DNA from 3 places in the Streptomyces sp. SAS_272 genome. Region 2 is predicted to be linked to each of the others. Evidence: riboswitches for the same ligand, from Rfam matches in the RefSeq annotation. Region 2 holds a riboswitch; each other region holds the start of a gene.

Region 1 (10,271 bases), on a different contig from region 2:
CGACGTCGTGGAGCGGTGGACGACCCTGCGCAACGAGGGCGAGCAGCCGCTGGAACTGCTCCGCGCGGACTCGGCCACCTGGACCCTGCCCGAGCGGGACGACTGGCGGCTGTCGCAGCTGCACGGCCGCTGGGCCGCCGAGTCGCGGCTCGCGCGCACCCCGCTCGGCCACGGCGAGACGGTCATCGGCAGCCGGCGCGGACACACCGGGCACCAGCACCTGCCCTGGGTCGCCCTGGACACCGACGCCACCGAGGAGCGCGGCGAGGTCTACGGCTGTGCCCTCGGCTGGTCGGGCTCCTGGCGGATCGCCGTCGCCCAGCTCCCCGACGCGCGCGTGCAGATCACCGGCGGAGCCGGGTACGACGACTCGGGCCTGCTGCGCCTCGCTGCCGGCGAGTCCTTCACCACGCCGGTCTTCGCCGGCCTGTGGAGCGACGCCGGCTTCGGCGGGGCGAGCCGCGCCTGGCACGCCTACCAGCGGGCCCACGTCGTCCCGGACGCCGGGCAGGACCGGCCGGTGCTGTTCAACTCCTGGGAGGCCACCTACTTCGACATCTCCGAGGAGCAGCAGGCGACCCTCGCCAGGCGCGCCGCGTCGATCGGCGTCGAGCTCTTCGTGGTGGACGACGGCTGGTTCGGGGCCCGCACCGGCGACCACGCCGGGCTCGGCGACTGGCAGCCCAACCCGGACCGCTTCCCGAACGGGCTGAAGCCCCTCGCCGACTACGTGCGCGCCCTCGGCATGCAGTTCGGCATCTGGGTCGAGCCCGAGATGGTCAACCCGGACAGCGACCTCTACCGTGCGCACCCGGACTGGGTGCAGTTCCAACCAGGACGAAAGCGGACGGAGTTCCGCAATCAGCTCATGCTGAACCTCGCGCGCGAGGACGTCCAGGAGTACCTCTGGGAACAGCTCGACGGACTCCTGTCCAGCGCGCCGATCGACTACGTCAAGTGGGACTTCAACCGCTGCTTCACCGACGCCGGCTGGCCGGACGACCCCTATCCGCAACGCCTGTGGGTCGACCACGTACGGGCCCTGTACAACCTGCTGGACCGGCTGCGGGCGGCCCACCCGGGCGTCGCCTTCGAGTCCTGCTCGGGCGGCGGCGGGCGCGTCGACCTGGGGATCATGAGCCGCACCGACCAGGTGTGGACGTCCGACAACACGGACCCGCTGGACCGGCTCGACATCCAGCACGGCTTCAGTCAGATCCACCCCGCCCGGGTCATGGCCGCGTGGGTCACCGACAGCCCCAACACGCAGCTCAACGGGCGGGTCAGCTCGCTGCGCTTCCGGTTCGTCAGCGCCATGGCGGGGGTGCTCGGCGTCGGCGGCGACCTCGCCGAGTGGAGCGAGGAGGAGCTCGCCGAGGCGCGCCGCTGGGTGGGCCTCTACAAGGACGTCCGGCATGTCGTGCAGCAGGGCGACCTGTATCGGCTGCGTCCCCCGACGGGCGGCCTGAGCGCCGTCCAGTACGTGCTCGGGGACGAGACCGTCGTCCTCGCCTGGCTCCAGGCGCAGCGGTTCGGCGAGCCCGTTCCGGCGCTGCGGCTGCGCGGGCTCGACCCCACGGCATCGTATGAATGCCGTGAATCAGGAGAAATCCACCGAGGTGCGGTGCTTCTGCATCACGGGATGCGTACCGGATTGCGGGGCGACCTCGATGCGACGGTTATCCGGCTGCGTCGCATCTGAGGTTTCTGTCCGAATTGGATTCTTCGTTCCAACTCGCTCTGTCATGAAGAAAGCTGGAGAAGCGTCACGTGAGCAGCGTCATATCCGTGACCGTACGTCGCCCGTCATGTTCACGTAATTCGTGTGGTTTTCCGGGGTGCTTGACCGGATAGGGCCGTTCTGATTCACGGAGCGTGACCGGTAATTGTCGTGGCGGATCAAGAGAAATGCCATGTCAGTGCAACCTCTGCTTGTCCCTGTGCGTCCTGGTCGCTTACGTTCCACACCAATCCGGACGGACGCCTAATCCTGCCGCCGCCCGGAATCCGCACACTCACCCGTGCACGGCAGGAGCGGGGGACCCACAGGCACTACCGCCTGTTCCGGTCCCGGAACAGGCTCGGGGTAAAGCCGCGTCCCGACGTGGCCGGACATCTCCAGTCCGCACCCGACAGCTCACCTCGCAGGCGCCGGAGAGGAATTCGTCATGCCCGCGAAGGGTAAGCATCGCCGTCCCAAGGCCCAGCGTTTCACCCGTTCCATAGCCGCCGCCGGAACCGGCGGGGCCGCGCTCGCGCTTCCGCTCATGGCGGCTTCCGGCGCCCATGCGGCCACGGGGGAGTCGGCGTCCCAGGCCGTCTCCCAGGCCGTCGCGCAGACGGTTTCCCAGAAGGCCGTGCAGGCCGCTCCGGTGACCCGGAAGACCGCCGCCGCCACGACCTACACCGTGCGGTCCGGCGACTATCTCTCGAAGATCGCGACCGAACAGCACGTCAGCGGCGGCTGGAAGAGGCTGTACCAGGACAACCGCGAGGCCGTCGGCGCCGACCCCTCGCTGATCCACCCCGGCCTCGAGCTGTCGATCGGCAAGAGGGCCGCGGCCGGCACCGCCAAGTCGTCCGGTTCGACCTCTTCCTCGTCCTCGGCGGACTCTTCGCCGAAGTCCTCGAAGTCCTCGAAGTCCTCGCAGGCGTCCAAGTCCTCGTCCTCCGCGGCCTCCGCGAAGACGACCACCCAGGCCGCCGAGAGCAACGCGGGCGGCTTCACCCTGCCGGTGTCCGGCGCCACCGTAGGCACGCCGTACCACCAGTCGGGCAGCATGTGGTCGAGCGGCTACCACACCGGCGTCGACTTCGTCGTCCCGACCGGCACCCCGCTCAAGGCCGTCGCCGCGGGCACCGTCGTCTCCGCGGGCTGGGGCGGCGCCTACGGCAACCAGGTCGTCATCAAGCTGAACGACGGCTACTACGCCCAGTACGCCCACCTGTCCCAGCTCTCCGTCTCGGCCGGCCAGACCGTCGGCGCGGGCCAGCAGGTCGGGCTCTCCGGCGCCACGGGCAACGTGACCGGACCGCACCTGCACTTCGAGATCCGCACCACGCCGGACTACGGCTCGGACGTCGATCCGCTCGCCTACCTCCGCTCCCACGGCGTCTCGGTCGGCTGACCCCTCCGACGACCCCGCGCCTGACACGCAGCCGAAGGCCGGCCCCGATCGCACGATCCGGGGCCGGCCTTCGGCGCGTCCGCTGTGGGTGCGCCGCGGACCCCGCGGACCCCGCGGACTCCGAGGACCTCCGCCGACTGCGCTCATTCATGATCGTTCGATTGCGGTCGTGTGGCGTGTCCGGTCGCACCGTCGACAGGCGACGCCGATGCGGACACAGTGGTCAGGTCAGACGGCAAGCGCTTTCGGCGGCGGCCTCGGACCCGGTGGGACGCCGGCCAGGCGTCGGCCCGGGTTCCGCCGCTCGCGGAAGGCCGCCCCGCCGCCCCGGTCCGACCGAAGGAGCCGCATCCCGTGACGACGACGCGCAGAGCATTCGGCGCACTCGCCGCCTCCGCCGCCCTGACCGCCCTCGCCCCCGCGACGACGGCGAGTGCCGCGCCGCGCCGCAGGCTCCTCGCCCACGACGACTTCCGCCGCGGGCTCGGCCGGTGGGCCGTCGAGCGGGAACAGGGCGGAACGGTCACCGCCTCCTGCGGGAGCCTCGAGATCGACGTGCCGGCCGGCGCCACCGTCTGGTTCAGGCGGCGGCTCGACGGGCCGTACGTCCTCGAGTACGTCGCCACGCCCATCTCCGCGGGCGGGCCCAACGACCGCGTCTCCGACCTCAACAACTTCTGGAACGCCGTCGACGTCCGCTCCCCGGACGACCTCTTCGCCACCCCGCGCGGCGGCGCCCTCGCCGAGTACGACCGCCTCAAGACGTACTACGTCGGCTACGGCGCCAACGGCAACACCACGACCAGGATGCGCCGTTACGTGGGCGAGCCGGGAGTGCGCCCGCTGCTGTACGACTACACCGAGCCGCTGCTCGTCGCGAACCGGCCGCACCACGTGCGGATCGTCTCCGACGGCTCGGTCGTGCGCTGGTGGAACAACGGGCGGCTGGTCTTCGACCACACCGACCCGGAGCCGTACACGAGCGGCCACTTCGCCTTCCGTACCACCTGGAGCCACTTCCGCATCAACGACTTCCGCGTGTGGTCCCTTATTCCCTGATTGGCAAACTCTTTAGGAGTGGCTTTTCTCACCGACCGTCAACCCCTGCCTACGGTCGCGTAGGTCACATTGGAAGGTGAATCATGATCTGCCGTGGCAGACGATTCGAAGAGTGACAACAGATCAGTGATCGGGTCGTACGTGGCGGTGGGGGACAGCTTCACCGAAGGCGTCGGCGACCCCGGCCCCGACGGGGCGTTCGTCGGCTGGGCCGACCGGTTCGCGGTACTTCTCGCGGACCTGCGGCCCGAAGGCGACTTCGCCTACGCCAACCTCGCGGTCCGCGGAAAGCTGCTCGACCAGATCATGGAGGACCAGCTCGCCCGGGCGGTGGAACTCGCCCCGGACCTGGTCTCCTTCTGCGCGGGCGGTAACGACATCCTCCGTCCCGGCACCGACCCGGACGAGGTCGCCGAGCGTTTCGAGCGCGCGATCTCGGCCCTGACCGCCGTAGCCGGCACGGTCATGGTGACCACCGGCTTCGACACCCGTGGCGTCCCCGTGCTCAAGCACCTGCGCGGCAAGATCGCCACCTTCAACGGGCACGTCCGCGCCGTCGCCGACCGGTACGGCTGTCCCGTGCTCGACCTGTGGTCCCTGAAGTCCGTGCAGGACCGCAGGGCCTGGGACGGCGACCGGCTCCATCTCTCCCCGGAGGGGCACACACGGGTGGCCCTGCGCGCCGGGCAGGTCCTCGGCCTCGACGTGCCGGCCGATCCGGAGCAGCCCTGGCCGCTCCTCCCGCCGCGCGGCGCCCTCGACGTACGGCGCGACGACGTGCACTGGGCCCGCGAGTACCTGGTGCCCTGGATCGGGCGCCGGCTGCGCGGGGAGTCCTCCGGCGACCATGTGATCGCCAAGGGCGCGCTCTCCCCCGACGACATCAGGATGCGCATCGCGGCCGTCGCGTAGCCGGTCCGGGATCACTCTTGGCACGCGGGGGAGCGGCCGGCCGTCGGCGTCGTACGGCGGGCCGCTCCACCAGTGAGGTGATCGCACGGGAGTGGCGTCGGGGCGGGGAACGGGGCCGGTGCTGGGATGACCGCACCCGCACCGTCCGCCCCGACGCTTTCGAGGACCGGTCCCGTATGCGCCTTTCCCGTACGTCCGTCGCCTCGGCGCTCGTCGCCCTGCTCGCCCTCGGCGGTCCGGCGCTCACCGCGCCCACGGCAGCGGCGCTGCCCGCCCGCCCCGCGGCCGCAGCCGACGCCGTGGGGGCCGGCGCCGTACCGGCCGGCGCCGCCACCGTGACCGTGACCGGCGAGGGCAGCGCGAGCGCGGAGCCCGACCTCGCGGTCGTCGGCGCGGGCGTCGAGGCCACCGCCAAGACCCCGCAGGCCGCGATGGACGCGCAGAGCAGCGCGGCCGCCGCGCTGCTCGCCGCGGTCCGCGCCGAGGGCGTCCCCGAGCGGGACATCCGCACCGAGAGCGTCTTTCTCCGTCCCGTCCACGACCACACGGGCGGCGCCTCCCGGCTGACGGGCTACCAGGCCGCCCAGTCCTTCACCGTCAAGGTGCGCCAGGTGTCGAGGACCGGCGCAGTCCTTCAGGCGGTCACGGACGCCGCGGGCGACGCGGCACGCATCGGCTTCGTGGTCTTCGACGTCTCCGACCCGGCCCCGCTGCAGGCCCGCGCACGGGAGGCCGCGCACGCCGACGCGCGGGCCAAGGCCGAGCAGTACGCCCGCCTCAGCGGCCGCGGCCTGGGCCGGCTGATCTCGCTCAGTGAGGACGCGTCCACGACGCCGCGCCCCGTCCCCTCGGCCGGGGACACGCCCGGCGCCGGCATGGCCGCGGTGCCCGCGGCACCCGGCGAGATCCGGGCGACGGCGACGGTGACGGCGGTCTACGCGCTGGACTGAGCACCGCCCAGGCCGCACGGCCCCTCCGCGAAGTCGGCGGTCCTGGCCGCCTTCGCGGTCCGGGGTCCAGCCCGACCCGAGCGGCCGGTGAGCGGTCAGCGTGGACCTCGGCGCGGACTCGCTGCGGGACGGCGCGCCCGTACTGCACCGGGAGCACGCCCTGCGCCCCGGGTCGGGGCCACGCCACCTCGCCTTCCACCCGGCGGGCCGGCACGCCTACGTCGTCAACGCTTGCGGCCGTGGCACGGACGGGCGTGCGGCTCCGACGAGGCGTTCAGCCCCGCCGTCTTCCGTCTTCCGGCTCCCGGCCCTGGCCCCCGCTCTCCGGCCCCGGCCCCCGCCTTCCGGCCTGCGCGCTGTCGGCCGTCCTCCGTGCTGCCGGGAGGTCAGGATCCCTGTGTGCCGGAGGCGCCGGCCGCGCCGGAAGGATCGGAGGCGCCGGGAGACAGACCGAGTTCGCGGGTCAGGGCCTCCTCCACCCACTCCTGCGCCCGGGCCCGGGGCACCGCGCCCGCATAGGACGTCAGCTGTACGGCGAGTCCGTCCAGCAGGGCTGTCAGACGCAGGGCCGTGCCGGCCGGGTCCGGGCAGCGGAACTCGCCCGCGGCGACGCCCTCCGCGATCACCCCGGAGAGCGCGGCCTTCCACTCCCGGTCGAGATGGCGGGCGACCTCCCGCAGAGCCGGCTCGCGCAGCGACACCGCCCAGCCCTCGATCCACAGTCGCCAGCCCTTGGCCTGGCCGGTGGGCGCGTACCAGCGCACCGCCGACCGCAGTCGGCGCAGCGCCGTGGTGCGGCGGTCGACGAGCTTGCGCAGATGCGCCAGGTCGTCCTGGGCCGCGCGAGCGAACGCGTCGGCCACCAGCCGCTCCTTCGTCGAGAAGTGGTACAGCACCAGCGCGTTGCTCACCCCGAGGGACGCGGCCACGTCGGCGATCCTGACCGCCGCCACGCCCCGCGCCTCGATCTGCTCGATGGCCGCCCGCAGCATTTCCTCCCGCCGCTCGGCCACGCTCAACCGGACTCTCACCACGTCCGTCACCCTACACAGGGGCTGTGAGCTGCCCAGACGCCGTCATCGGCGGCTGCCGAACCGCTCCGTGACCGCCCGCAGCCGTTCCTTCGCCAGCGCGTGCGCGGCCGCCCGCGGGGTCTTCCCGTCGGCCTCCGCGCGGGCCAGCACCCGCTCCGTCAGGAGGCGCATCGAGCGGCGCGTGTAGCCGAAGGCCTCCTGTGCGTCCGCGCCGACGTCGCCGAAGAGCGTCCACCACCACCAGGCGTTCGTCCCGGAGTTGACGACGACGTCGGGCAGCACGCTCACCCCGCGTGCGTGCAGCAGTGCCTCCGCCTCCGGGAGGACCGGCATGTTCGCGGCCTCGGCGATCCAGCGTGCGGTGATGTGCTCCTGCTCCCGCACGCCGATCGCGTACGACACGGCGGCCGGCACCAGCACGTCGGCCTCCGCCGACAGCCAGGCGTCGCCTGCCAGTTCACGGTCGCCGGGGCGCAGCGCGGACCGGTCGACCGTGCCGTGGCCGTCCCGTGCGGCCAGCAGCGCCTCCACGTCGAGCCCACCGGGACGGACGATCGTGCCCTTGACGTCGGCGACGGCCACGACCGTCAGTCCCGCGCGCGTGAGGAAGCGTGCGGTGGCGCCGCCCATGGTGCCGAGCCCCTGGAGCGCGACCCGGGTCCCGGCGTACGGCACGCCGGCCCGGTCCAGGGCCGTCAGCACGGACTCGGCCACTCCGCAGCCGCCGACCAGCGCGTCGAGGCCGATGCCGTCCACCTCGACCGCGAAGGCGTCCGCCAGGCGCGCGCGGGCCGCGTGCGCGTCGTCCAGCAACGGATAGACGGCCTGCACGGACGAGACGAGACCCGCCTCGGCGGCGGCCCGGTCCACCAGGGCCTGGGTCAGTCCCAGGTCCTCGCCGGTGGTCCAGCAGCTCTCCACGTACGGACGCATCGCCCGCAGATAGCGCACCAGCATCCCGTACGCCCGCGGATCCCGTGGATCGCAGTCGATGCCGCCCTTGGCCCCGCCCAGCGGCACGTACGCCGCGTCGGGGTCGTAGTGCAGCGCCTCCTTGAGGCTCATGCCGCGGGCCAGGCCGGTCACCTCCGCCAGGGTGCAGCCCTCCCGCATCCGCAGTCCGCCGCTGCACACGCCGCGCACGAGACGGTCGACGACCAGGAAGCCCCGACGGCCGGTGACGTCGTCCGTCCAGGTCAGGGACAACAGGGGGGCGTCGGACACACGGACTCCAAGACCGGGGCGGTACTGAACAGTGGGTCAGTATCGGGGTGGGGTGAGAGGGCTGTCGACGCGTTGTCGGACGAGGCGACCATAATGGAATGCCTCAGCGACTCCACCTGGAGGTACCGTGTCCGGTTTCCGTCCCCTGAGCTCCGGGCTCCGCGGTCTGCAGCCCGAGGCCTTCGGCGCGGATCCGAGCGGTGAGCGCCTGGCGCGCATCCGCAGATCGCCCCACTACGAGGACGGCGTCTTCAAGAACCCCGGCGGCCCCGCGCGCACGCGCCCCTCGGGCTCGATGCTGGACTTCGCCAAGGTCTTCTTCGACAAGGAGCAGCGCCCCCGGCGGGCTCCCGCAGGCACCGTGCCGGTGCACGCCACCACCCTCGCCGACCTCGCCAAGCCGCCGGTCACCGGCCTCAGGACGACCTGGATGGGGCACTCCAGCGTGCTCGCGGAGATCGACGGGCAGCGGGTGCTGTTCGATCCCGTCTGGGGTGAGCGCTGCTCCCCGTTCGCCTTCGCGGGACCGCGGCGCCTGCACCCGGCGCCGCTTCCGCTGGCCGCGCTCGGCCCGGTCGACGTGGTCGTCATCTCGCACGACCACTACGACCACCTGGACCTGCCCACGATCAAGGCGCTGGCCGGCACGGACACCCTGTTCGCGGTGCCGCTCGGCGTGGGCGCCCATCTCGAGCACTGGGGCGTGTCCGCGGGGCGGCTGCGCGAGCTGGACTGGCACGAGGCGACCGAGGTCGGCGGGCTGACCCTGACGGCCACCCCGGCCCGCCACTTCTGCGGCCGAGGGCTGCGCAACAGCCAGCACACCCTGTGGGCCTCGTGGGTGGTGGCGGGCGCGGAGCACCGGATCTTCCACAGCGGGGACACCGGTTACTTCGACGGTTTCCGGGACATCGGCGCCGCGCACGGCCCGTTCGACGCGACGATGATCCAGATCGGGGCGTACTCCGACTTCTGGCCCGACATCCACATGACGCCCGAGGAGGGCATGCGGGCCCACCTCGACCTCCAGGGCGGCGTCGGCGGTGTGATGACGCCGATCCACTGGGCCACCTTCAACCTGGCCACGCACGCGTGGGCCGAGCCGGGGGAGGGCACGCTGGCCGCCGGGCGCGCCGCGGGGGCGCGGGTCGCCCTGCCCCGCCCGGGTGAGCCGTTCGAGCCCACCGCCGAGACCGTTCCGCAAGAGCCGTGGTGGCGCGGTGTGGCCATGGCTCCCGCCGGGGGATGGCGGCCGCTGGACGATCCGGCACCCAAGGCCAATGCCGATACCCAGAGTGACATCGAGGCGGGCGCCACCGAGGACGGCGAGGCGCCGGAGGCGGTTCCGGCGGGCTGACCGGAATACCGGGACGCTCGACCGTGCGGGCCGGGGGCGCATCGCCCCCGCCCCGCGCAGTCATTTCTGGACCGCTTCTGACCAGGTCTGATTGAAATTTCTTCGTGCTGCTTCGCGGGACGCGCGGGTCTATCGCTCTGTCGTGCGAAGCCTCATACCAGAGCGGGACGCTCCCTGGGGGACTTTGTCAACTGCCCACCGCACATGATGGGTTGCCGACTACTGTGAGTGGCCATCGGGCGACACCGGGCCGTATTTCCCGGCTCTCCCGACCGACGACCCGGCCTGACGGACCAGTACGAGGACACCGATGTCTCACCTCCGCGCACCCGCCGCACGAGCAGACCGCCGTGAGGGCGGGCGGCACGGGCGGCCCGTCCCCCGCATCGCCCCGGCGACGGCCGAGACGCACATACGGTCCCAGTTGGTGCGGCTCGCCGTGCTCCCCCCGACCGCCGTGGCGCTGAGCGCCTGCGCGGTGGTGCTGTTCACGGTGCGCTCCAGCGGCATGCGCCCGGGCCCGACCCTGTGGGCGGTCCTGGTGGGCGCCGCCGCGGTGACCGGCGTCGGGATCGTGATCGCGGCGGTGGCCGCCGACCGCGCGTCG
Region 2 (10,271 bases):
GGCCGGCTTGGCGGCCTCGTAGAACTCCTCGCGCGGGGACTCCAGCGCACCCAGCGCCACGACCTCGCGCTTGAGGAACATGCCGAGGGTCCAGTCGGCGAAGACGCGGATCTTGCGGTTCCACGTCGGCATCGCCATACCGTGGTAGCCACGGTGCATGTACCAGGCGAGACGGCCCTTGAGCTTGATCTTCACCTTGCCCATGACGATCATCGCGACGCCCTTGTGGAGGCCGAGACCCGCCACCGCGCCCTTGTTGGAGTGCGCGTACTCCTTCTGCGGGAAGCCCCGCATACCGGAGATCACGTTGTCGCCCAGGACCTTGGCCTGGCGCAGCGCGTGCTGCGCGTTCGGCGGGCACCAGGCGTTCTCGACGCCGGCCTTGCGGGCGGCGACGTCGGGCACCTGGGCGTTGTCGCCGGCGGCCCAGATGTAGTCGGTGCCCTGCACCTGGAGGGTGGCGGCGGTGTCGACGTGGCCGCGGGGGCCGAGCGGGAGGCCGTAGCGACCGAGGACCGGGTTCGGCTTGACGCCGGCCGTCCACACGATCGTGTTGGAGTCGACCTCGAGGCCGTTCTTCAGCACGACGTGGCCGTCGACGCAGGAGTCCATGGAGGTGGAGAGGTAGATCTCCACGCCCCGGCTCTCCAGGTGGGCCTTGCCGTACTGGCCGAGCTTCGGACCGACCTCGGGCAGGATCTTGTCCGCGGCGTCCACGAGGATGAAGCGCATGTCCTCGCGGGACACGGTCTTGTAGTAATTGGCCGCGTCCCGGGCCAGGTCCTCGACCTCACCGATGGTCTCCGCACCGGCGAAGCCGCCGCCGATGAAGACGAAGGTGAGCGCCTTGCGGCGGATCTCCTCGTCGGTCGTGGAGTCGGCCTTGTCCAGCTGCTCGAGGACGTGGTTGCGCAGGCCGATGGCCTCCTCGACGCCCTTCATGCCGATGCCCTGTTCGGCGAGGCCGGGGATCGGGAAGGTGCGGGAGACCGCGCCGAGCGCGATCACCAGGTAGTCGAAGGGCAGCTCGTACGCCTCGCCCACGAGCGGGGCGATCGTGGCGACCTTGCGGTCCTGGTCGATGGTGGTGACCCGGCCGGTGAGCACCTCCGCCTTGGGCAGCACGCGTCGCAGCGGGACGACGACATGCCGCGGGGAGATGTTGCCGGCGGCGGTTTCGGGGAGGAAGGGCTGGTAGGTCATGTACGACCGGGGGTCGACGACCGTGACGGTCGCCTCGCCGTAGCGCATCTTCTTGAGGATGCGCCGAGCTGCGTACAGGCCTACGTACCCACCGCCTACTACGAGGATCCTGGGACGCTCCGTGGTGCTCATGCCATCGAGTATCCACCTGGTTCAGGGGGGTCGCTCGTGCGCCCCTTCACAAGCTTCCCGAGGGTGTGTGCTATCCTCCGCGCCCCGCGTGATCCACATCATGGCGGGGAACGGGAACCAGCGTGTAGGGCATGGCGTTGTCAATGCCGCGTGAGCTGCCTCTCCGGCTCACGGAGGCCTCCGTGAGCACCCCGCGAGCCGCCGCGCGAGACACCCGCGAGACGTCCGCGTCCGCCTCTTTTGAACACGTTCACACGGGGGTCGGGGCCTCGGAAGGGTCAACCGGGACACGATCGTCCTCCGACAGGGCCGAATTCCTTGTGAAGAACTTCACGAACTTTCCCGGCGGGGTGTCGCGAGAACGCGCCGAAGGGGCCCCGAAGGGCCCCCAGGGCTGCTCATCCGCGCGTCCTGCCTGCTCAGCAGAGTGCACCGACACCCTCGGACGAGGGCTACGCGACCGACCACGCGATGCCGTCGAGGATGTCGTGCTCGCTCACGACGACCTCCCGCGCACCCGTCCGCTCCATGATCGCCAGCAACACCAGCGCGCCCGCCCCGATCACGTCCACCCGGCCCGGATGCATCGCGCCGATCGCCGCCCGCTCGGCGTGCGTGGAGCGCAGCAGCCGCTCGGTGATCGCGCGGACCTCGTCGTGCGAGACGCGAGAGTGGTGGATGGCCGCGGAGTCGTACTCCGGCAGCCCCTGGGCGATCGCCGAGACCGTGGTGACCGAGCCGGCCAGGCCGACCAGGGTGTGCGCCTCGCGCAGCGGGACCGTCCGCTCGGCGAGGTCGAGGGCGGCCTCGATGTCGGCGCGCATCGCCGCGACCTGCTCCTCGGACGGCGGGTCGGTGACCTTCCCGTCCACGACCAGATGCCGCTCGGTCATCCGCACGCAGCCGACGTCGACCGAGCGGGCGGCGCGCACCCGGTCGTCGCCGACGACGAACTCCGTCGAGCCGCCGCCGATGTCCACCACCAGGTAGGGCCGGGCCAGGTCGTCGCGGCCGGTGAGCTCCTTCGTGGCCCCCGTGAAGGAGAACTCGGCCTCCTGGTCGCCGGTGATGACCTCGGGCTCGACGCCCAGGATGTCCAGCACCCCGCGCACGAACTCCTCCCGGTTCTCGGCGTCCCGGGAGGCGGACGTCGCGACGAACCGCAGCCGCTGCGCGCCGAGTTCCTTGACGGCGGCCGCGTACTCCCGGCAGGCGGCGAACGTGCGCTCCAGCGCCTCGGGCGCGAGCCGGCCGGTGCGGTCGACGCCCTGGCCGAGCCGGACGATCGTCATCCGGCGGTCCAGGTCGACGAGTTCGCCGGTCTCGGGGTCCGCGTCGGCGACCAGCAGCCGGATGGAGTTCGTACCGCAGTCGACGGCGGCGACCCGGGTCACGGGGCGTCCCCCTCGACCGGCTGGGGAAGGGTCACACAGGTGCCCTTGCGCCACCACTCGGGGAGCATCTCCAGCGCCTCGTCGCCGAGCGGGTTCACGCCCGGGCCCGCGGCCAGCGAGTGGGCCACCAGGACGTGCAGGCACTTCACGCGGTCCGGCATGCCGCCCGCGCTGGGGAAGTTCCTGAGCTCCTCGATCTCGTCCCGCCGCCGGACGTAGTCCTCGTGCGCGGCCCGGTAGGCGGCGGCGAGCTCGGGGTCGGACTGCAGCCGCTCCGTCATCTCCTTCATCACGCCGTTCGCCTCCAGCGTGCCGATCGCCGAGTTGGCCTTCGGGCACGTCAAGTAGTACAGCGTCGGGAAGGGAGTGCCGTCGGGCAGGCGCGGGGCCGTCTCGACGACGTCCGGCTGACCGCACGGGCAGCGGTGCGCGATCGCGCGCAGGCCGCGCGGCGGGCGTCCGAGCTGCTGCTTGAAGGCCTCGACGTCCGCGTCGGTGGGCTCGGTGCGCGAAGTGGTCGGCGGGGGCGTCTGCATGCCTGTCTTTCCATCGGTCAGTCGGTCGGTCAGTGGTCGGAGGCGTCGGACTTGTCGACCCCGTCCCAGACATTGGAGTACCAGGGGCGGTCGGCCGCCCCGAGGTCGGCACGCGACTGCCTGGCGACGTCCGGGTCGACCACGATGTAACCGGTCTCCCCCGGCAGCACGTAGTGCAGCCGCAGCCGGATCTGCTGCTCCGCGTACGCGTCGTCCTGCCAGCGCGCCTTGAGGTCGCGCAGCTGCTCGACGCGCTCGCCGGCCTGCTGCTTCTCGCGCTCCAGGTCGGCGATCTCGGCGCGCTGGGAGACGTACTGGCGCATCGGATAGGCCAGGGCCACGATCAGCGTGCACAGGACGAGTGCCAGCAGGGCCGCTCGGCCGGTGAGGCGGGAGCGGCGGGCCTGGCGCTTGGTCTGCGAACGGTACACGCGGGCCGCGGTCTGCTCGCCGAGCAGCTTGATCCTGGTCGCGGTGGAGAAACGGTCCCGGTCCTTCACGGCCATGTGCTGCGCCTCCCGTCTCCCACGTGCGTACGTCCCCGCACACGGTACGGGACCGAGTACGGGGACGTTCGTGCGACTGGCTAGGCCTTACCCCGGGTGGGGTCAGCCGTTGCTGCGCTCAGTGGTTCGCGGAGCGGAACCGCGGGAAGGCGGAGCGGCCGGCGTACACCGCGGCGTCGTCGAGGATCTCCTCGATGCGCAGCAGCTGGTTGTACTTGGCGACGCGGTCCGAGCGGGCCGGGGCGCCGGTCTTGATCTGACCGCAGTTCACCGCGACGGCGAGGTCGGCGATGGTGACGTCCTCGGTCTCGCCGGAGCGGTGGGACATCATGCACTTGAAGCCGTTGCGCTGGGCCATCTCGACGGCGTCCAGGGTCTCGGTCAGCGAACCGATCTGGTTGACCTTGACGAGCAGGGCGTTGGCGGAGCCCTCCTCGATGCCGCGGGCCAGACGCTCCGGGTTGGTGACGAAGAGGTCGTCGCCGACGATCTGGACCTTGTCGCCCAGCTTGTCGGTGATGACCTTCCAGCCCGCCCAGTCGTCCTCGTACAGCGGGTCCTCGATGGAGACGAGCGGGTACGCGGAGACGAGCTCCTCGTAGTACTCGGTCATCTCGGCGGCCGAGCGGGACTTGCCCTCGAACTCGTACTTGCCGTCCTTGTAGAACTCGGACGCGGCGACGTCGAGCGCGAGCGCGATCTGCTCGCCGGGGACGTAACCGGCCTGCTGGATGGCCTCGATGATGAGGTCGAGCGCGGCGCGGTTGGACTCCAGGTTCGGGGCGAAGCCGCCCTCGTCGCCGAGGCCGGTGGACAGGCCCTTGGTCTTCAGCACCTTCTTGAGGGTGTGGTAGACCTCGGCGCCCCAGCGCAGCGCCTCGGAGAAGGACTCCGCGCCGATCGGGGCGATCATGAACTCCTGGATGTCCACGTTGGAGTCGGCGTGCGAGCCGCCGTTCAGGATGTTCATCATCGGAACGGGCAGCAGGTGCGCGTTCGGGCCGCCCAGGTAGCGGAAGAGCGGCAGGTCGCTGGCCTCGGAGGCGGCGTGCGCCACGGCGAGCGAGACGCCGAGGATCGCGTTGGCGCCGAGGGAGCCCTTGTTGTCCGTGGCGTCCAGGTCGAACATGGCCTGGTCGATCAGGCGCTGCTCGGTGGCGTCGTAACCGACGAGCTCCGGGCCGATCTGCTCGATGACGGCGAGGACTGCCTTCTCGACGCCCTTGCCGTGGTAGCGGTTCGGGTCACCGTCGCGCAGCTCGATGGCCTCGAAGGCGCCCGTGGAGGCGCCGGACGGGACGGCGGCACGACCCGTGCTGCCGTCGTCGAGGCCGACCTCGACCTCGACGGTGGGGTTGCCTCGCGAGTCGAGGATTTCCCGGGCTACGACGACGTCGATGGACGGCACGAGCATCTCCTTCATGGGATGTGACGCTGAAAGTGCGCGGCGCGTGGCCTTGCGCCTAGAGCCTAACCGTCTCCGGAGCGTCGGCCACCGACCGACCGTCCCGTGGACGGACTGACCGTACACATTGTTCCTGTCCGGAACAAAGCGGCGAGGAGAAGCGGCCGAAAAGACCGGGCGGACAGCACGTGGACCAAAGGGACGGCGGCCGGACGGACGACTGCCGGAAGGGCGCGAGAACGGCGACCGGAACGCCGCGAGCGCGGGGCCCGGAAGGGCGCAAGAGAAAACCCCGTCCCGGTGCGTACGGGGGAACACGCACCGGGACGGGGGGCCCGTGGGGACGGGGGGACCCTCACGAGGTCCTCGGAGTGCCGACCTTCACCAGGAGGGCACTGTGGCTTCGCCGGAAGACGGCTGTCACTTCAGGTGCAGCTGCTGACCCGGGTAGATGAGGTCGGCGTCCTGGACGATGTCCTTGTTGAGCTGGAACAGCTTCTGCCAGCCGCCCTTGACCTTGTGCTTCTCGGCGATGGTGCTGAGGGTGTCGCCCTTGACGACCTTGTACTCGCCGTCGCCCTTCTTGACCTTCTTGCCGGTCGGGGTGGTGACCGTCTTGGACTTCTTGGCGGCCGCCGGACGGTCGGTGGAGCGGGAGCTGCTCTTCTGCTCGGTCGAGCGGGAGCTGCTGCCGCTGTCCGACGAGCCGGAGTTCGACGAGCCGGAGTTCGACGAGCCGGCGCTGCTGCCGTTGTAGGCGGCGCCGGACAGGCCCTTGCCGCAGACCGGCCAGGCGCCCTTGCCCTGGCCCGCGAGGACCTTCTCGCCGATGGCTATCTGCTGGGCCTTGGAGGCCTGGTTGGCCTGCGAGGCGTACTGCGTGCCGCCGTACGCGGCCCACGTGGAGGACGAGAACTGCAGGCCGCCGTAGTAGCCGTTGCCGGTGTTGATGGACCAGTCGCCGCCGGACTCGCACTGGGCGACCGCGTCCCACTCGGAGGCGGTCGCGGCGGAGGCGTTGCCGGCCGCCATCAGCGGGGCGGCGATGGCGACGCCGGTGACACCGGCGAGAGCGGCGGCGCGGGTGGCCTTGGACGGACGACGGTGCTTGCCCTTACCGGAAAACAGCATGGTGGATCCCCTCACCGACGCCTGCGAGGTGAGCTGTCGGGTTCGGGCCGTGTGAGTTGCCCGGTCACTCCTCCGCCGGAGACTTCCGCTCCGTGGGAGGGGTGACTTCACCCCAAGCCGCTCCGGCAACTTCCCGGTGCGGCACTTACCTTGGGTCCCCCGCTCCTGCCTACGGCGCTTGACGCGACGACTGTTCCCGGGCTGCCGCTGGCAGGATTCGGCGTTGCGACGGCCGGGGCTCGGGTTGCCGAGCGGTCACGACCGTAGACACGCGATCCGCGGAATTTCAAAGACGATCAGGGCTTCTGAGACTCATCCCACACTTTCGCCAAATCGGACATTCGGCGCGAAGCGTGACGTGAACTACCGCTGTTTTTCTTGGGCTTTGCGCCCTATTGGACCCCTGTGTCGAGGGTCTGACCGGGGGCGATGTCGCTCGGGTCGGCGCCGATGAGGTCCCTGTTCTCGGCGTAGAGGGCACGCCATCCGCCGTGGAGGCCAAGGGAGTCGGCGATGGAGGCGAGGGAGTCGCCCTCCTGGACGACATAGGCGGCCGCGGCATGCCGGCCCGCCGAGGCGGTGGACGCGCCGCCCGCTTCGGTGTCGGCACTCTTGGCCGCCGGCTCGTCGGCCGTGACGCCGCGATGACGGCCGGAGCCGAGGGAGCCGGTGTCGACGAGGTTCCAGGAACCCACATCCTGGCCCGACTTGTCCGAGTCGTCCGCTTCCGGGGTCCCCGTGGACGAACCGTCGGCCGCCTGCGGGTCGCCCTGACCGCCGGCATCGCCGGGGTCGCCCGTGACGGCAGAGGGGGACGAAGGCGACGAAGGTGACGCCGAGGGTGAACTCGAGGAATCACCGGACGAGTCGGATGAGTCAGACGAGTCGGACGATCCCGCTGAACCGGTCGAACCGCTGGAACCGGTCGAACCGGCGCCGGAATCCGACGAGCCCGAGGAGCCCGACAGCCCCCTGGACAGGTCGGACAAACCCGAGGAGCCGGACGATCCTGACGAATCGCCCGCCACGCCGGTGTCCACGGTCAGCGCGCCGTTCTCCTTGGTGAGCCCGGAGGTCAGCCCGCAGGTGCCCCACGCGCCGACGCCCTTGGCCGCGAGCACCTTCTGCGCCACGGCGATCTGCTGGTTGCGGCTGGCCAGGTCGGGGCTCGCCGCGTAGTCGAGCCCGCCGTAGGCGCTCCAGTCCTGCTGGGTGAGGCTGAGGCCGCCGGACTCGCCGTCGCCGCCGTCGGCACTCCACGAGCCCCCGGTCTCGCACTGCGCCACCTTGTCCCACACCGTGCCGTCCGCAGCGCTCGCGCCGGAGGCGGCGAGCAACGGGATGGCGATGGCGGAGCCGGTCACCCCGGCCGCGACGAGCAGCGCGGGGGCCTGGCGGGGGCGACGGTGACGACCGTTCCCGGAGAGCATGCGAGGGGCCTTTCTCTGGACAGCAGTGCCGGCGCGGGCGAGTGAGCTGACGCGTCGCGCTGACGAGTGAACGTATCGGCAGACGATCACTTGTCACAAGTTAATGCCGCGCAGATCACGTGAAGATCACAGACTTGAGGATCGGTCACCTTTGCTCCGCCGCATGGTCACAATCCGGCTGACGTCCGGTCAGTCCAGCCCCGGTCCGGCCGAACCGTCAGACGCCGGAGCCAGGCGCGGACGCCGGGGCGAACTCGACCGGCAGCGTGCGCAGGCCGCGCATGATGAGGCCGCCGCGCCATCTCAACTCGGCCGGTTCCACCGCCAGTCGGAGGTCGGGAAGCCGGGTGAGCAGGGTGGCCAGCGCGGTCTGCCCCTCCAGCCGGGCCAGCGGGGCGCCCAGACAGTAGTGGATGCCGTGGCCGTAGCCGAGGTGCTGGTTGTCACGGCGGGCGAGGTCGAGTGTGTCGGGGTCGGTGAAGCGGGCCGGGTCGCGGTCGGCCGCGGCCAGCACGACGAGGACGGGGTCGCCGGGCGCGATGTCCTGTCCGCCGAGGGTGACCGGCTCGGTCGCGAACCGCCAGGTGGCGAGTTCGACGGGGCCGTCGTAGCGGAGCAGTTCCTCGACGCCGGTTTCGAGCAGGGCGCGGTCCCCGCCGTCCTCGGTGAGGGACCGCTGCAGTGCCTCGCGCTGTGCGGGATGGGTCAGGAGGGCGTACACGCCGTTCCCGATGAGGTTCACGGTCGTCTCGAAGCCGGCGAACAGCAGGATGAAGGCCATCGCGGCGGCCTCGTTCTCCGTGAGGTGCTCGCCGTGGTCGGAGGCGCGGATCAGACCCGAGATGAGGTCCTCGCCCGGGACGGGCTCGGCGGGGAGTCCGGCGCGTTTGCGGTGGATGAGCTCCAGCAGGTAGCCGCGCATCTTCTTCACCGACCGGGCGACGCCGCCCCTGGGGCCACCGCCGTGCCGGATCATCATCCCGGCCCAGTCGCGGAAGTCGTCCTGGTCCTCCTCGGGGACCCCCAGCAGGTCGCAGATCGCGTAGATGGGGAGGGGGAAGGCGAAGTCGTGGATGAGGTCGGCCCGCCCCTCGGTGGCGAACCGGTCGATCAGCCGGTCCGTCAGCTCCTGCACGCGCGGCGCGAACTCGGCGACTCGGCGCGGGGTGAAGGCCTTGCTCACGAGCCGCCGCAGGCGGGTGTGGTCCGGCGGGTCGATGTTGAGCAGATGGGTCATCAGCTCGGCCTTGCGCTCCCCGGGGATGCCGGTCCTGCCCCTGGCGTGGGCGGGTTCGTCATGATGTGCGGGGTTCTTGGACAGCCGCGGGTCGGCGAGGGCCTGCTTGGCGTCGGCGTACCGGGTGACCAGCCAGGCCTCGACCCCGCTCGGCAACGCGGTCCGGTGCACCGGGGCGTGCTCCCGCAGCCAGGCATAGGCGGGGTAGGGGTCGGTGGCGAACTCCCAGGTGAAGAGCGCGGGCGCGGGCGGGACGTCGGCCTGGGGCTGCCGGGACGGGTGGTTCGGGTGGTTCGGGTCGGTCACGACCCGACCGTAGCGGGCTTGCCGGCGTGCACGGTCACGCTCACTCGCCCGACGGGCCGGACGCGGACGGGGACGGGCGGTCGAGGACCCCTTCGGCGACCCGGATCGCGTCCCGGTAGGCCCGGGCCGCCGCACGCAGCGCCGCCTCCGGGTCCATGCCCTCCGACTCGGCCCGGGCGGCGAGGGCGAGCAGTTCGTAGCCGATGCCCTCGGCGGCCGGCAGCGACACGTCCAGCCCCGCCGTCCGGGCCCTCGCGGTCAGCTTCGCCACGAGAGCAAGCGAGGGCTGGTGGAGCGGAACCCCGTCGGTCACCGACGCCCGGCGCTTCTCCACCGCCTTCGTGCGCAGCCAGTGCTCCTTGACCTCTTCCGGCGTGGTGGCGGTGGCGTCGCCGAAGACATGGGGGTGGCGGTGGACGAGTTTGGCGACGATCGTGCCCGCGACGTCGTCGACGGAGAACGGGGCCTCCTCGTCCTCTTCGGCGATGCGGGCGTGGAAGACCACCTGGAGAAGTACGTCGCCCAGTTCCTCGCGGAGTTCGTCGCGGTCGCCGTCCTCGATCGCCTCGACCAGCTCGTACGCCTCCTCCATCGCGTACTTGGCCAGGCCCAGGTGGGTCTGCCGGGAGGACCACGGGCACTCGTCGCGGATGCGGTCCATGACCTGGACGAGGTCGAGCAGCCGGGCGCCCGGCAGGTCGTAGGAGGCGGGGAGGAGTTCCAGCTCCGGCATCGCCACCCGCCCGGAGCCCGCCAGCCTGGCCAGACCGTCAGTGAGGGCCGGTTCGCCCTCGCCGGTCGCCACCACCACCGCGGTGCGGCCGCCGGCGCAGACGGCGACCAGCTCCTCGGCGGTGGGCGAAGTCTCCTCGACCGCTATGCCCGCGTCCCGCAGATAGGGCAGCTGCGGGTGAGCGCCGTCCGCGCACAGCACGCGGTCCGCCGCGCGCAGGGCCTGCCAGGCGGGCCAGGACAGCAGACCGGGGGCGAC
Region 3 (10,271 bases), on a different contig from region 2:
GCAGCGGCGCCAGCGCGGCCCGCGCGTCGTTCGCGTATCGCACGGTGTCCCGTCGGGCCTGCTCCAGCGCCGGGTGGGCCCGGAGCGCCTCGATGGCCTCGGCGAGCCGGGCGTCGTCGCTCAGGTCGGAGTCCAGCAGCTCGCACAGCGCGATGTCCTCGGGCAGGGACAGACGCGCGGCCCGTTCCCGCAGCCGCAGCACGGGCAGAGTGGGCACGCCCTCACGGAGGTCGGTGCCGGGCGTCTTGCCGGACTCGTGCGAGTCGGACGCGATGTCCAGCACGTCGTCCGCCAGCTGGAAGGCGACGCCGAGCCGCTCGCCGTACTGCGTCAGCACGTCGACGACCGTCTCGTCGGCGCCCGACATCATGGCGCCGAACCGGCAGGCCACCGCGACCAGCGAACCGGTCTTGCCGCCGAGCACGTCGAGGTAGTGCTCGACCGGGTCCCGTCCGTCCGTGGGCCCCGCCGTCTCCAGGATCTGGCCGGTGACCAGCCGCTCGAACGCCTCCGCCTGCACCCGCACCGCCTCCGGCCCGAGATCGGCCAGGATGTGCGAGGCGCGAGCGAAGAGGAAGTCACCGGTGAGGACCGCCACCGAGTTGCCCCAGCGGGCGTTCGCGCTGGGGACCCCGCGCCGCACGGCGGCCTCGTCCATCACGTCGTCGTGGTACAGCGTGGCCAGGTGCGTCAGCTCCACCACCACGGCCGACGGCACGATGCCCGGCGCATACCTGTCCCCGAACTGCGCCGCGAGCATCACGAGCAGCGGGCGGAACCGCTTCCCGCCCGCCCGCACCAGGTGCTGGGCGGCCTCCGTGATGAACGGAACCTCACTCTTGGTGGCCTCGAGCAAGCCTTCCTCGACAGCCGCCAATCCGGCCTGGACATCGGCTTCCAGAGCCTGGTCCCGCACGCTCAGCCCGAACGGCCCGACGACGGTCACGAGGGGTCTCCTGTCTGCTGGTGTCTACTGGCGATTACGCGGTTTGTCGATAGGTCGCTGCCATCACTCGAGTCAGCGTATCCGGTCACGTTTCGATCACCGATAGCCCCCACGTCCCCCGGGGGCGAATGCACTCGCCCGCGAGGTGCACGCATCGGGCCAGACCGTATCCGATCACGTCCGTGATGTTTCTGATCAGCCCATACGAAGAGATATTCATCGGGTTGCCGCGAAGTGCCGAATCATGTCCACACCGAGGCCGACATCCGGCCGAGGTCCGCCTCGGCCCGGCGGCGCCCCTGCCTCGCCCCGCCCGTCGACCGACCCCATCCCCAGCTCGGCCGGCCCGCCCCCTCGCCGCGACGGCATGCGCATGCCACCCATGCCATGGATTCCACATTCGCCGCGGGTGCCACGCATGCCACACATGCCACGCGTGACACCGCATGCGACATGCCGCATGCCGCATGCCGCGTGAAAAGCGACCCCGACACGACTGGTCGCGCGACAGCCAGCCCTCCCACCCTCTCCCTTGCGCCATAACAAGCGAGTTGAGGCTAATGCCCGATTCGCCGCTCTTGTGATTCGGCGTGACATGGCTCACTGACCCCTCCGCAGCGACCAGCGTCGGCCACTCTTCGATCCCCCGCACCCACCAAGCGAGTTGACGCTTTGCATCCACAAAGGATCAAGTACCCCATACGGCACAGACCAAGGTCAATAGGGGTCATCTGTGAATTCGGCACTTGTTCCGGACATGTGCTCTCGCATACGTTCCCGGCCTGTCGGGCGGACGCCTAATCCTGCCGCCGCCCGTAACACCCACCGAGATACGCATGGCAGGAGCGGGGGAACCAGGTAGGTCGCCGCAGCGCATTGCCCTGACGTTCTGGACATCCAGAACTTTTGGGGCAATCCGTTACGGCTTGGGGTGAAGTCGCGACCGTCAGGACGCGACCGGGCAGCTCCCGCCCGAACCCGACAGCTCACCTCGCAGGCGACGGAGAGGAAAACTCGTCATGTCCGCTGCCGCTCAGCGCCCCACCCGCACGTCCCGCCTCGCCCGCAAACTCGCGATCGCCGGCACCGGAGTCGCCGTACTGGCGCTCCCCCTCATCGGCGCGACCACCGCCTCCGCGGCCACCACCCCGACCGTCGCCACCGCGAGCAGCCTCGGCTACTCCGACAACCTCGACGGTTGGATCCGCGCCTCCCTCCAGGTCATGTCGCAGCACGGCATCCCCGGGACGTACAACGGCATCTACCGCAACGTCATCCGCGAGTCCTCGGGCAACCCCTACGCCATCAACCTCTGGGACTCCAACGCCGCCGCGGGCATCCCGTCCAAGGGCCTGCTGCAGGTCATCGACCCGACCTTCCGCGCCTACCACGTGGAGGGCACCTCCTGGGACTCCTACGACCCGGTCGCGAACATCACCGCCGCCTGCAACTACGCGGCCGCGCGCTACGGCTCGATCGACAACGTCTTCGGCGCCTACTGACGGTCCGGGCCACGCCCGAACCGACAGCACCGCGGCGGTCGGCCGGTCGGCTGGTTGGCCGGCCTCCCGGCGACCGGCCTGCCAGCTGATTGGCCGGTCGGCAGTCGGTCGGCAGGCCGGCGGTCGTCCCGGCCTGCAGTCGGCAGGCGGTCAGCGGTCAGCAGGCGGTCGGCGGGCAGGACTCACGGAAACAGTCTTTCGAGGACGACGGCGACGCCGTCGTCCTCGTTCGACGTCGTCACCTCGTCGGCCACCGCCTTGAGTTCGGGGTGGGCGTTGGCCATCGCGACTCCGCGCGCCGCCCAGTCGAACATCGGGATGTCGTTGGGCATGTCCCCGAAGGCGACGGTGTCCTCGGGCCGCAGTCCGAGATGCTCCGCGGCCAGTGCCAGACCCGTCGCCTTGGTGATCCCGCAGGGTTGCAGCTCGACCGTGCCGGGACCCGACATGGTGACCGTGGCGAGCGAGCCCACCACCGATCGGGCCGTCGCCGCCAACTCGTCGTCGGACAGGGCAGGATGGCGCAGCAACACCTTGCTGATCGGCTCGCACCACAGGTCGTCGCGACGGCCCACCCGCAGCGCCGGCAGCGTCGGGTGGGGCATCCGGTACCCCGGCTCGATGAGCGTGAGCCCGTCTACGCCGTCCTGATCGACCGCCGCGTACAGCTGCCCGACCTCCGCTTCGATCTTGCCGAGCGCGGTCTCCGCCAGCTCCCGGTCCAGGGTCACCGACCACAGCAGCCGGTCCGCGCCGGCGTCGTAGAGCTGCGCGCCCTGTCCGCACACTGCGAGTCCCCTGCTGTGCAGGCGCTCGAGCAGCGGCCGCACGCGGGGCGCGGGCCGTCCCGTCACCACCAGGTGGCGTGCGCCGGCGGCGGCCACCCGCGCGAGCGCGTCGAGCGACCGGTCGGAGAAGGTGTCGTCGCCGCGAAGCAGCGTTCCGTCCAGGTCTGTGGCGATCAGGGAATACGCGGTGCGCGCGGCATATGCGGTAGGTGCGGCCATGATCAGAGAATACGGATGCCGTACCCCTCGGGTTCGACGTGAAGCGAACGACGGCCAGGTCCTGCCCTGTTCTGCCAACTCTCCTTGCGGGACTGGCCTTGACCCGTCCCGGGACTGGCCCAATGAAGCAGTTTTCTGACGTATCGCCGGGGAGCGGACGGCCAAAGGCTCCCGCGCCGGTTCAAGAACGCGTCCCGGATCGTGAACCACCCGCGGGCGGGCGGGCGGACGCCGGGCGCTGCGGGCCGAAACGCCCCGTCGGCCCGTCCCCCATGTCGCTTTCGCCAGGTCAGCCGTAACGTGTGGCCCGGCTCGCCGCACCCGCGCGACATCCGCCCGGTGTCCGGTGACCACGACATGGCGAGCACCAGAGAGTGCAGGAAAGAGAGGCAGTACCCGATGCCCCCCTTCGACCTTCCCGAGGGCGATCCCTTCGGCCCGCACAACCTCCCGTACGGCGTGTTCTCCCTCTCGGGCTCCACCGGGCGGACCGTCGGCGTCCGGCTCGGCGATCACGTGCTGGACGCGGGCGCGGCAGCCCGCGAGCTCGGCTCGCCCCACGCGGAGCTGCTGTCGGCGCCGAACCTGAACCCGTTGCTCGCGGCAGGCCGCGCCGTCTGGTCGCAGGTGCGGGGCGCGCTCACGGAGTGGGTCACCGACCCCGCCCGCCGCCCCACGGTCGAACCCCTTCTGCATCCCCTGTCCGCGGTGTCGCTGCACCTCCCCTTCGAGGTCGCCGACTACGTCGACTTCTACTCCTCCGAGCACCACGCGCGGAACGCCGGCGCGATCTTCCGCCCGGACGCCGGCGACACCCTCCTCGCCAACTGGAAGCACCTGCCGATCGGTTACCACGGCCGCGCCGGCACGGTCGTGGTCTCCGGAACGGACGTGGTGCGCCCCTCTGGCCAGCGCAAGGCGCCCTCCGACCCCGCCCCCGTCTTCGGCCCGTCCGTTCGGCTCGACATCGAGGCGGAGGTCGGCTTCGTGGTCGGCGTGCCGTCGAAGCAGGGCAGCCCGGTCGCGCTGGCCGACTACCGCGAGCACGTCTTCGGGCTGTGCCTGCTCAACGACTGGTCCGCCCGCGACATCCAGGCCTGGGAGTACGTGCCCCTCGGCCCGTTCCTCGGCAAGTCGTTCGCGACGTCGGTGTCGGCGTGGATCACCCCGCTGGGGGCTCTGGATGAGGCTCGGACGGCGCCCCCGGAGCGCACCCACCCCCTCCTTCCCTACCTGGACGATTCCGACGCCGAACCCGCCGGCTACGACCTGCGCATCTCCGTCGCGATCAACGGTCACGTCGTCTCCGAGCCTCCCTTCTCCGCCATGTACTGGACGGCCGCCCAGCAACTGGCCCACCTCACGGTCAACGGGGCCTCCCTGCGCACCGGCGACCTGTACGGCTCGGGCACCGTGAGCGGACCGAACCCGGATCAGCTCGGCTCCCTCCTGGAGCTGACCTGGAACGGCCGCGACCCGCTGGAACTCCCCGACGGCAAAAGGGCGTTCCTGGAGGACGGCGATGTGGTGACCTTGTCGGCGTGGGCTCCCGGTCCCGACGGAGCAAGGGTGGGCCTGGGCGAGGTGAGCGGCCGGGTGGTCGCCGGGTGAGGTCACGCTCCCAATCCCGGCCCCGGGCTCGATGCCGGGCGACGCGATGCGCGACGGTGGGATGAGGGGCGGCGCGACGGGCGGTGCGCCGGCGGGCCTCGGGGTCCGCGTCCGGCCCGGGTGGCCCGGGCCGAATCCGGGCGTCGACTTGGGCTGACTCCCGGGGGAACCGCCGTCATACTGGCGGCGGGCGCGGTCTTCGTGCCGGGCCCGCCGCACGTGGCAGGCCGCACGAGTGTGCGCCGCCGGCACGCACGTCGCGCCCGGGTGGCGCGCGCCCCCTTCCCGACCAGGATCCGGAGCCCCCGGCATGACCGTCTGCCTGCTCCTGCTGAGCATCGTCGGCCTGACGGCCGCGGTGCCGGCCCCGCGTGCGCTGACCCGCTCCGCCTGGCCCGAGCGGGAGCCGGTGGTGGGGCTGTGGGTGTGGCAGTGCCTGGTCGCCACCGTCCTGCTGTGCTGCCTGACGGCCCTGGTGCTGGGCGCCGCGGCCGTCTTCCACACCGTCCGCTCAAGGGTCTTCGCGCCTGCCCCGGCGGCGGTCACGGAGGCGTACGACCTCTCCGCCGCCCCGCTGTGGGCGACGGCCCTGACCCTGCTGCTGGCCTGCGGGGCCGCCTGGACCACCGCCATGCTCGCCCGTGAACTCGTCGAGGCACGCCGACGCCGTGACCGGGCGCGGGCCCACCTGCGCGAACGCGCCCCCGACCTGCCCGCGGGCCTGCCGCCCGCCCGGGGCCCGCTGCTCGTGCTGGAGGACGAATACCCGGACGCCTGGTGGATGCCCGGCAACCCACCCCAGTTGATCGTGACCACCGGCGCCCTACACCGCCTCACCTCCCACCAGCTGGACGCCGTCCTCACCCATGAGCGCGGCCATGCCCGCGCCCACCACGACTGGCTGCTCCACCTGTCCACCGCCCTTGCCACCGGCTTCCCCCGCATTCCGCTCTTCTCCCATTTCTGCGACCAGACGCACCGCCTGGTCGAACTCGCCGCCGACGACACGGCATCACGCCGCTGCGGGCACCTGACCACGGCGCTGGCCCTGATCGAGCTCAACCAGCACCGCGGCGTCCTGTCCTGCGCCTCCAGTCACCGCCTCCTGGGCGAACGCGTCGACCGCCTCCTCGAGCCGCCCCCACGTCTGCTGCGCAGACACCGGGCGCTGACGACGACCGTGGCCACTCTGATCCCGCTGCTGCCGCTGCTGATCACCTTCGCCCCGGGGCTGACCGCGCTGTCCTGAGCGCGTCGCGGATCTCACCCCGAACTGGCGGATCTACCTCGGCGGACAGCCCTTTTCGCAGGTCAAGCCCATGTCTGACGCTGTCGCAGATGGCGCAACATTCCGGCAACACTGGTTTTCCTAGTGGGTCGGTATGGTTCAAAACATGCCAGCCACCGACCGCGTCCGAGACCACGCCGGCCAGGGCGCGACCACCGTCGCCGCCCACCGTGCGCGGCGTCGGCTGCGCGCGGATCAGGCACGTCAGCTCGCCGACCTGCTCCGTCGCCAACTCCTCACCGGCGATTTCCCGGCCGGCACGCTCCCCCACGAGGCGACCCTCGCCGCCGACTACCGCGCCTCCCGCAACACCGTCCGCGAGGCCCTCGACCTCCTGCGGGCCGAGGGTCTGGTGGAACGCCTGCCCGGCGTCGGCACGATCGTCGTGGCCCAGAAGTACCCCCATGGGCTGGACCGTCTGATGGGGCTCGCGGAGACCCTGCACGAACACGGCCACGTCACGAACGAGGTCCGCACGATGGGCCCCGTCGCCGCACCCGCACCGGTGGCCGACCGCCTCCGTGTCCCGCCCGGCGCCGATGTCCTCTACATCGAACGCCTGCGCCGCCTGGGCGGCGTCCCCCTCTCTCTCGACCTCACCTACGTTCCGCTCGACATCGGCGTCGATCTGCTGGGTGCCGATCTGGAGAACACCGACGTCTTCCGTCTCCTCGAGGCCCTCACCGGGCAGCACCTCGGCCACGCCGAGATCACCCTGGAGGCGGTGAACGCGGACGCCCACTCCGCGGCCGTACTGGAGGCGCCGCGCGGGGCGGCCGTCCTGATGCTCGAACGCCTCACCCATCTCGCCGACGGACGCCCGGTGGACCTGGAGTTCATCCGCTTCCGCGGCGACCGCATCTCGATGAGCGGCCGACTGCACCGCTCGCTGTGACCTTCCATCCCCCGCCACCCTCCTCCAGCCGTTCCACCCTGCTTCCCGCTCTCACCCCTTCATCGTTCGGCAAGGCCCCATCGGTTCGCTGCCGCACGGGATTTCTCAACATTTCTCGGGACCTTTTCGGAGACAGCCATGACCCTGGCGCCCCAGCGGGCCGACGTGCCCGTGACCATCGACGAGTCGAAGTGCATCGACGGCTGCACCCTCTGTGTGGACATGTGCCCGCTGGACTCCCTCGCCATCGACGAGAGCAACGGCAAGGCCTACATGCACGTCGACGAGTGCTGGTACTGCGGCCCCTGCGCGGCCCGCTGCCCCACCGGAGCCGTCACGGTCAACATGCCCTACCTGCTCCGGTGAAAGGCCCGCATCTCCCATGAAAACCAAAGCAGCAGCCGCGACCGCCGCCCTCCTGCTGTTCTCGCTCGCCGGGTGCGGCAGCGCCGAGGCCGGCAGCGGCTCCACGGTCACCGTCACCGTCGGCTACCAGTCCAAGACCATCAACACGGTCACCGCGGGCACCCTCCTGCGTTCCCTCGGCTACTTCGAGAAGGAACTGAACGCGCTCGGCGACGGCAAGACCTACAAGGTGGACTGGCAGGACTACGCCACCGGTGCTCCCATCACCGCGCAGATGACCGCCGGGAAGATCGACATCGGCTCGATGGGCGACTTCCCGCTCCTCATCAACGCGGCCCGCGGCAAGCAGCTGAACCAGCCCACACGCCTGGTTTCGATCACCGGATACAACCTCCGCGGCGGCCTCAACACCATCGTCACCGCGCCCGACTCGAAGCTCGCCTCGCTCGAGGACCTCAAGGGCAAGAAGGTCTCCACCAGCGTGGGCTCCGCCGCCGACGGCACCCTCGTGCGCGCACTGCAGCGAGCCGGCATCGACCCGGACAAGGGCATCGAGAAGCTCAACCAGCAGCCCGCCGTGGGCGCTTCGGCGCTCTCCGCGGGCAGCACCGACGCCCTCTCGCAGTTCGTCGCCTGGCCCGGCCTGCTCGCGTACCAGGGCAAGGCCAAGGCCCTCTACGACGGCGCCCAGCTGAACCTGGCCACGTTCCACGGCGTCACCGTCCGCGAGAAGTTCGCCAAGGAACGCCCGGCGGTGCTTGAGGCGTTCCTCAAGGCACAGTCCGAGGCCACCGCCTATCTGAACGGCAACCCCGTGGCCGCCGCCGAGAGCGTCGCCAAGGCCACCAAGCTGCCCGCCGAGGTCGTCTACCTCTACAACGGGGCCCACGGCATCTCCGCCTTCGACCCGGCCGTCAAGCCCCAGCTGGTCTCCGCCCTCAAGAAGGACGTGTCGATCCTCAAGGAGGCGAAGCTGACGGGCGACGTCGACGTGGACTCCTTCGTCGACGACCAGTACGTCAGGAAGGCTCTCGGCGCGTCGTACGCCCGACAGCTCGCCGCCGCTCCCCCGCCCGCCGCGAGCGAGGTCTGGCCCAAGGGCGACGCCACGAAGACCCTCGCCTTCAAGACGCCCGCCGAGCTGCTGAACTACGTCGCCGGGCACAAGGACGAAGTCCGCGCCGCCTACGTCCCCGACGCCACCACCGGCACCCTGTGGTTCGCCGACAAGGCCGTCTGGGTGGCCGACGGCACGACCCTCCTGCCCTTCGTCACCCCGGCCACCGCGCAGGTCTACATCGCCGCGCACGGCGGCGCCCGCGTCGTCACCTACGCCGACGCCCTGGCGCGGGCGTCATGAGCCGGTATGCGCTGCGGGTCGCCTCGGTGGCCGCCGCCCTCGGCGTGTGGCAACTGCTGACCAGCCTGAACGTCGACCTGTGGCTGCGGTTCTCGCAGTTCCCGACCGTCGCCGACGTGGCCCGCGCCTTCGCGGACCGCATGGCCGGCGACGACTACTGGACCGATCTCACCGACAGCCTCACCCGCATCCTCAGCGGCTTCCTGCTGGCCGCCGTCGTGGGAGTCGCCACGGGCGTGCTCGTGGCACGCTCGCGGCCGGCCGAGGACCTGCTCGGACCGATCCTCGAGGTCGTGCGGCCCATCCCCGCGATCGCCCTGGTGCCCGTCTCGATCCTCCTCTTCCCCTCCAACGAACAGGGCATCGTCTTCATCACCTTCACCGCCGCCTTCTTCCCCGTCATGGTCTCCACCCGGCACGCGGTCCGCGCGCTGAGCCCCGGCTGGGAGGAAGCGGTGCGCACCATGGGCGGCGGCCGGTGGCGGATCCTCGGCTCGGTCGTCCTGCCGGGTGCGCTGCCCGGCATCTTCGGCGGGCTCTCCGTCGGCATCGGCGTGTCCTGGATCTGTGTGATCTCCGCCGAGATGATCTCCGGTCAGTACGGCGTCGGCTACCGCACCTGGCAGGACTACACGGTCGTCGACTACCCGGGCGTCTTCGTCGGCATGGTCACGATCGGCGTGCTCGGCTGGGCCACCTCCACGGCCGTGGAACTCCTCGGCCGTCGACTGACCCGCTGGCTGCCGCGCACGTCGTACGTTCCCGCAGGTCGGCCACGTCCACGGCACCTCACGGCACCCGAGGCGGCCTCGTCCCCCTCGGTCCCGTCCCCCTCCGCCTCTTCGGGCGGCGCCGACGACGCCGACCGCACCGGACCCGAACCCGAGGGGACGCGCCATGAGCACCTCGTCTGACACCCGCCGGACCGCCCCCGCGGCCGGGACGGCCGCTGCCGGGACGGCCGCTGCCGGGACGCACAGCCCCGACCCCACGGCCTCCGGCGCGGAACCCGCCGGCCCGGAAACGGACGGGAAGAGGGCGGACGGGAGGAAGGCGGACGGGAAGGGAGCGGACGGTACGGCAACGGGCTCACCCGCCCGGGGCACCCGGCTCACGCTCCGCGCGGCCGCTCTGGGCCGCCCCGACGCCGCCGCCCTGGCCGACGTGGACCTGGATGTCCGACCGGGCGAGATCCTCACCGTCGTCGGCCCTTCGGGCTGCGGCAAGTCGACGCTGCTGCGCACGTTCGCCGGGCTGCTGCCCGCGCTGGGCGGCGCCGTGGAGCAGGACGGCCTG

The links. A riboswitch is a leader RNA that binds a small molecule or an ion and turns the genes downstream of it on or off. The one in region 2 is predicted to bind cyclic di-AMP.
Region 1: another riboswitch for cyclic di-AMP. It lies ahead of ACN6LD_RS36365 (M23 family metallopeptidase); the one in region 2 lies ahead of ACN6LD_RS11175 (LysM peptidoglycan-binding domain-containing protein).
Region 3: another riboswitch for cyclic di-AMP. It lies ahead of ACN6LD_RS04515 (transglycosylase SLT domain-containing protein); the one in region 2 lies ahead of ACN6LD_RS11175 (LysM peptidoglycan-binding domain-containing protein).

What each region holds. Positions count from the first base shown of each region.
Region 1 covers NZ_JBMNDR010000100.1:5,805-16,075, forward strand. The annotation lists gene ACN6LD_RS36360 (alpha-galactosidase) at 1-1,702, shown strand, start outside; cyclic di-AMP (ydaO/yuaA leader) riboswitch at 2,007-2,164, shown strand; gene ACN6LD_RS36365 (M23 family metallopeptidase) at 2,169-3,128, shown strand; gene ACN6LD_RS36370 (DUF6250 domain-containing protein) at 3,483-4,187, shown strand; gene ACN6LD_RS36375 (SGNH/GDSL hydrolase family protein) at 4,314-5,099, shown strand; gene ACN6LD_RS36380 (SIMPL domain-containing protein) at 5,276-6,049, shown strand; partial or broken gene ACN6LD_RS36385 (beta-propeller fold lactonase family protein) at 6,075-6,278, shown strand; gene ACN6LD_RS36390 (TetR/AcrR family transcriptional regulator) at 6,436-7,083, opposite strand; gene ACN6LD_RS36395 (Glu/Leu/Phe/Val dehydrogenase dimerization domain-containing protein) at 7,126-8,307, opposite strand; gene ACN6LD_RS36400 (MBL fold metallo-hydrolase) at 8,435-9,664, shown strand; gene ACN6LD_RS36405 (ATP-binding protein) at 9,975-10,271, shown strand, end outside.
Region 2 covers NZ_JBMNDR010000013.1:27,153-37,423, reverse strand. The annotation lists gene ACN6LD_RS11200 (NAD(P)/FAD-dependent oxidoreductase) at 1-1,335, opposite strand, end outside; gene ACN6LD_RS11195 (Ppx/GppA phosphatase family protein) at 1,788-2,729, opposite strand; gene ACN6LD_RS11190 (DUF501 domain-containing protein) at 2,726-3,265, opposite strand; gene ACN6LD_RS11185 (FtsB family cell division protein) at 3,295-3,771, opposite strand; gene eno (phosphopyruvate hydratase) at 3,890-5,185, opposite strand; gene ACN6LD_RS11175 (LysM peptidoglycan-binding domain-containing protein) at 5,597-6,307, opposite strand; cyclic di-AMP (ydaO/yuaA leader) riboswitch at 6,311-6,494, opposite strand; gene ACN6LD_RS11170 (LysM peptidoglycan-binding domain-containing protein) at 6,700-7,737, opposite strand; gene ACN6LD_RS11165 (cytochrome P450 family protein) at 7,955-9,280, opposite strand; gene ACN6LD_RS11160 (nucleoside triphosphate pyrophosphohydrolase) at 9,321-10,271, opposite strand, start outside.
Region 3 covers NZ_JBMNDR010000004.1:34,541-44,811, reverse strand. The annotation lists gene ACN6LD_RS04520 (polyprenyl synthetase family protein) at 1-946, opposite strand, end outside; cyclic di-AMP (ydaO/yuaA leader) riboswitch at 1,760-1,961, shown strand; gene ACN6LD_RS04515 (transglycosylase SLT domain-containing protein) at 1,966-2,448, shown strand; gene ACN6LD_RS04510 (HAD family hydrolase) at 2,631-3,455, opposite strand; gene fahA (fumarylacetoacetase) at 3,855-5,066, shown strand; gene ACN6LD_RS04500 (M56 family metallopeptidase) at 5,377-6,315, shown strand; gene ACN6LD_RS04495 (GntR family transcriptional regulator) at 6,461-7,249, shown strand; gene ACN6LD_RS04490 (4Fe-4S dicluster domain-containing protein) at 7,388-7,615, shown strand; gene ACN6LD_RS04485 (ABC transporter substrate-binding protein) at 7,632-8,975, shown strand; gene ACN6LD_RS04480 (ABC transporter permease) at 8,972-9,889, shown strand; gene ACN6LD_RS04475 (ABC transporter ATP-binding protein) at 9,873-10,271, shown strand, end outside.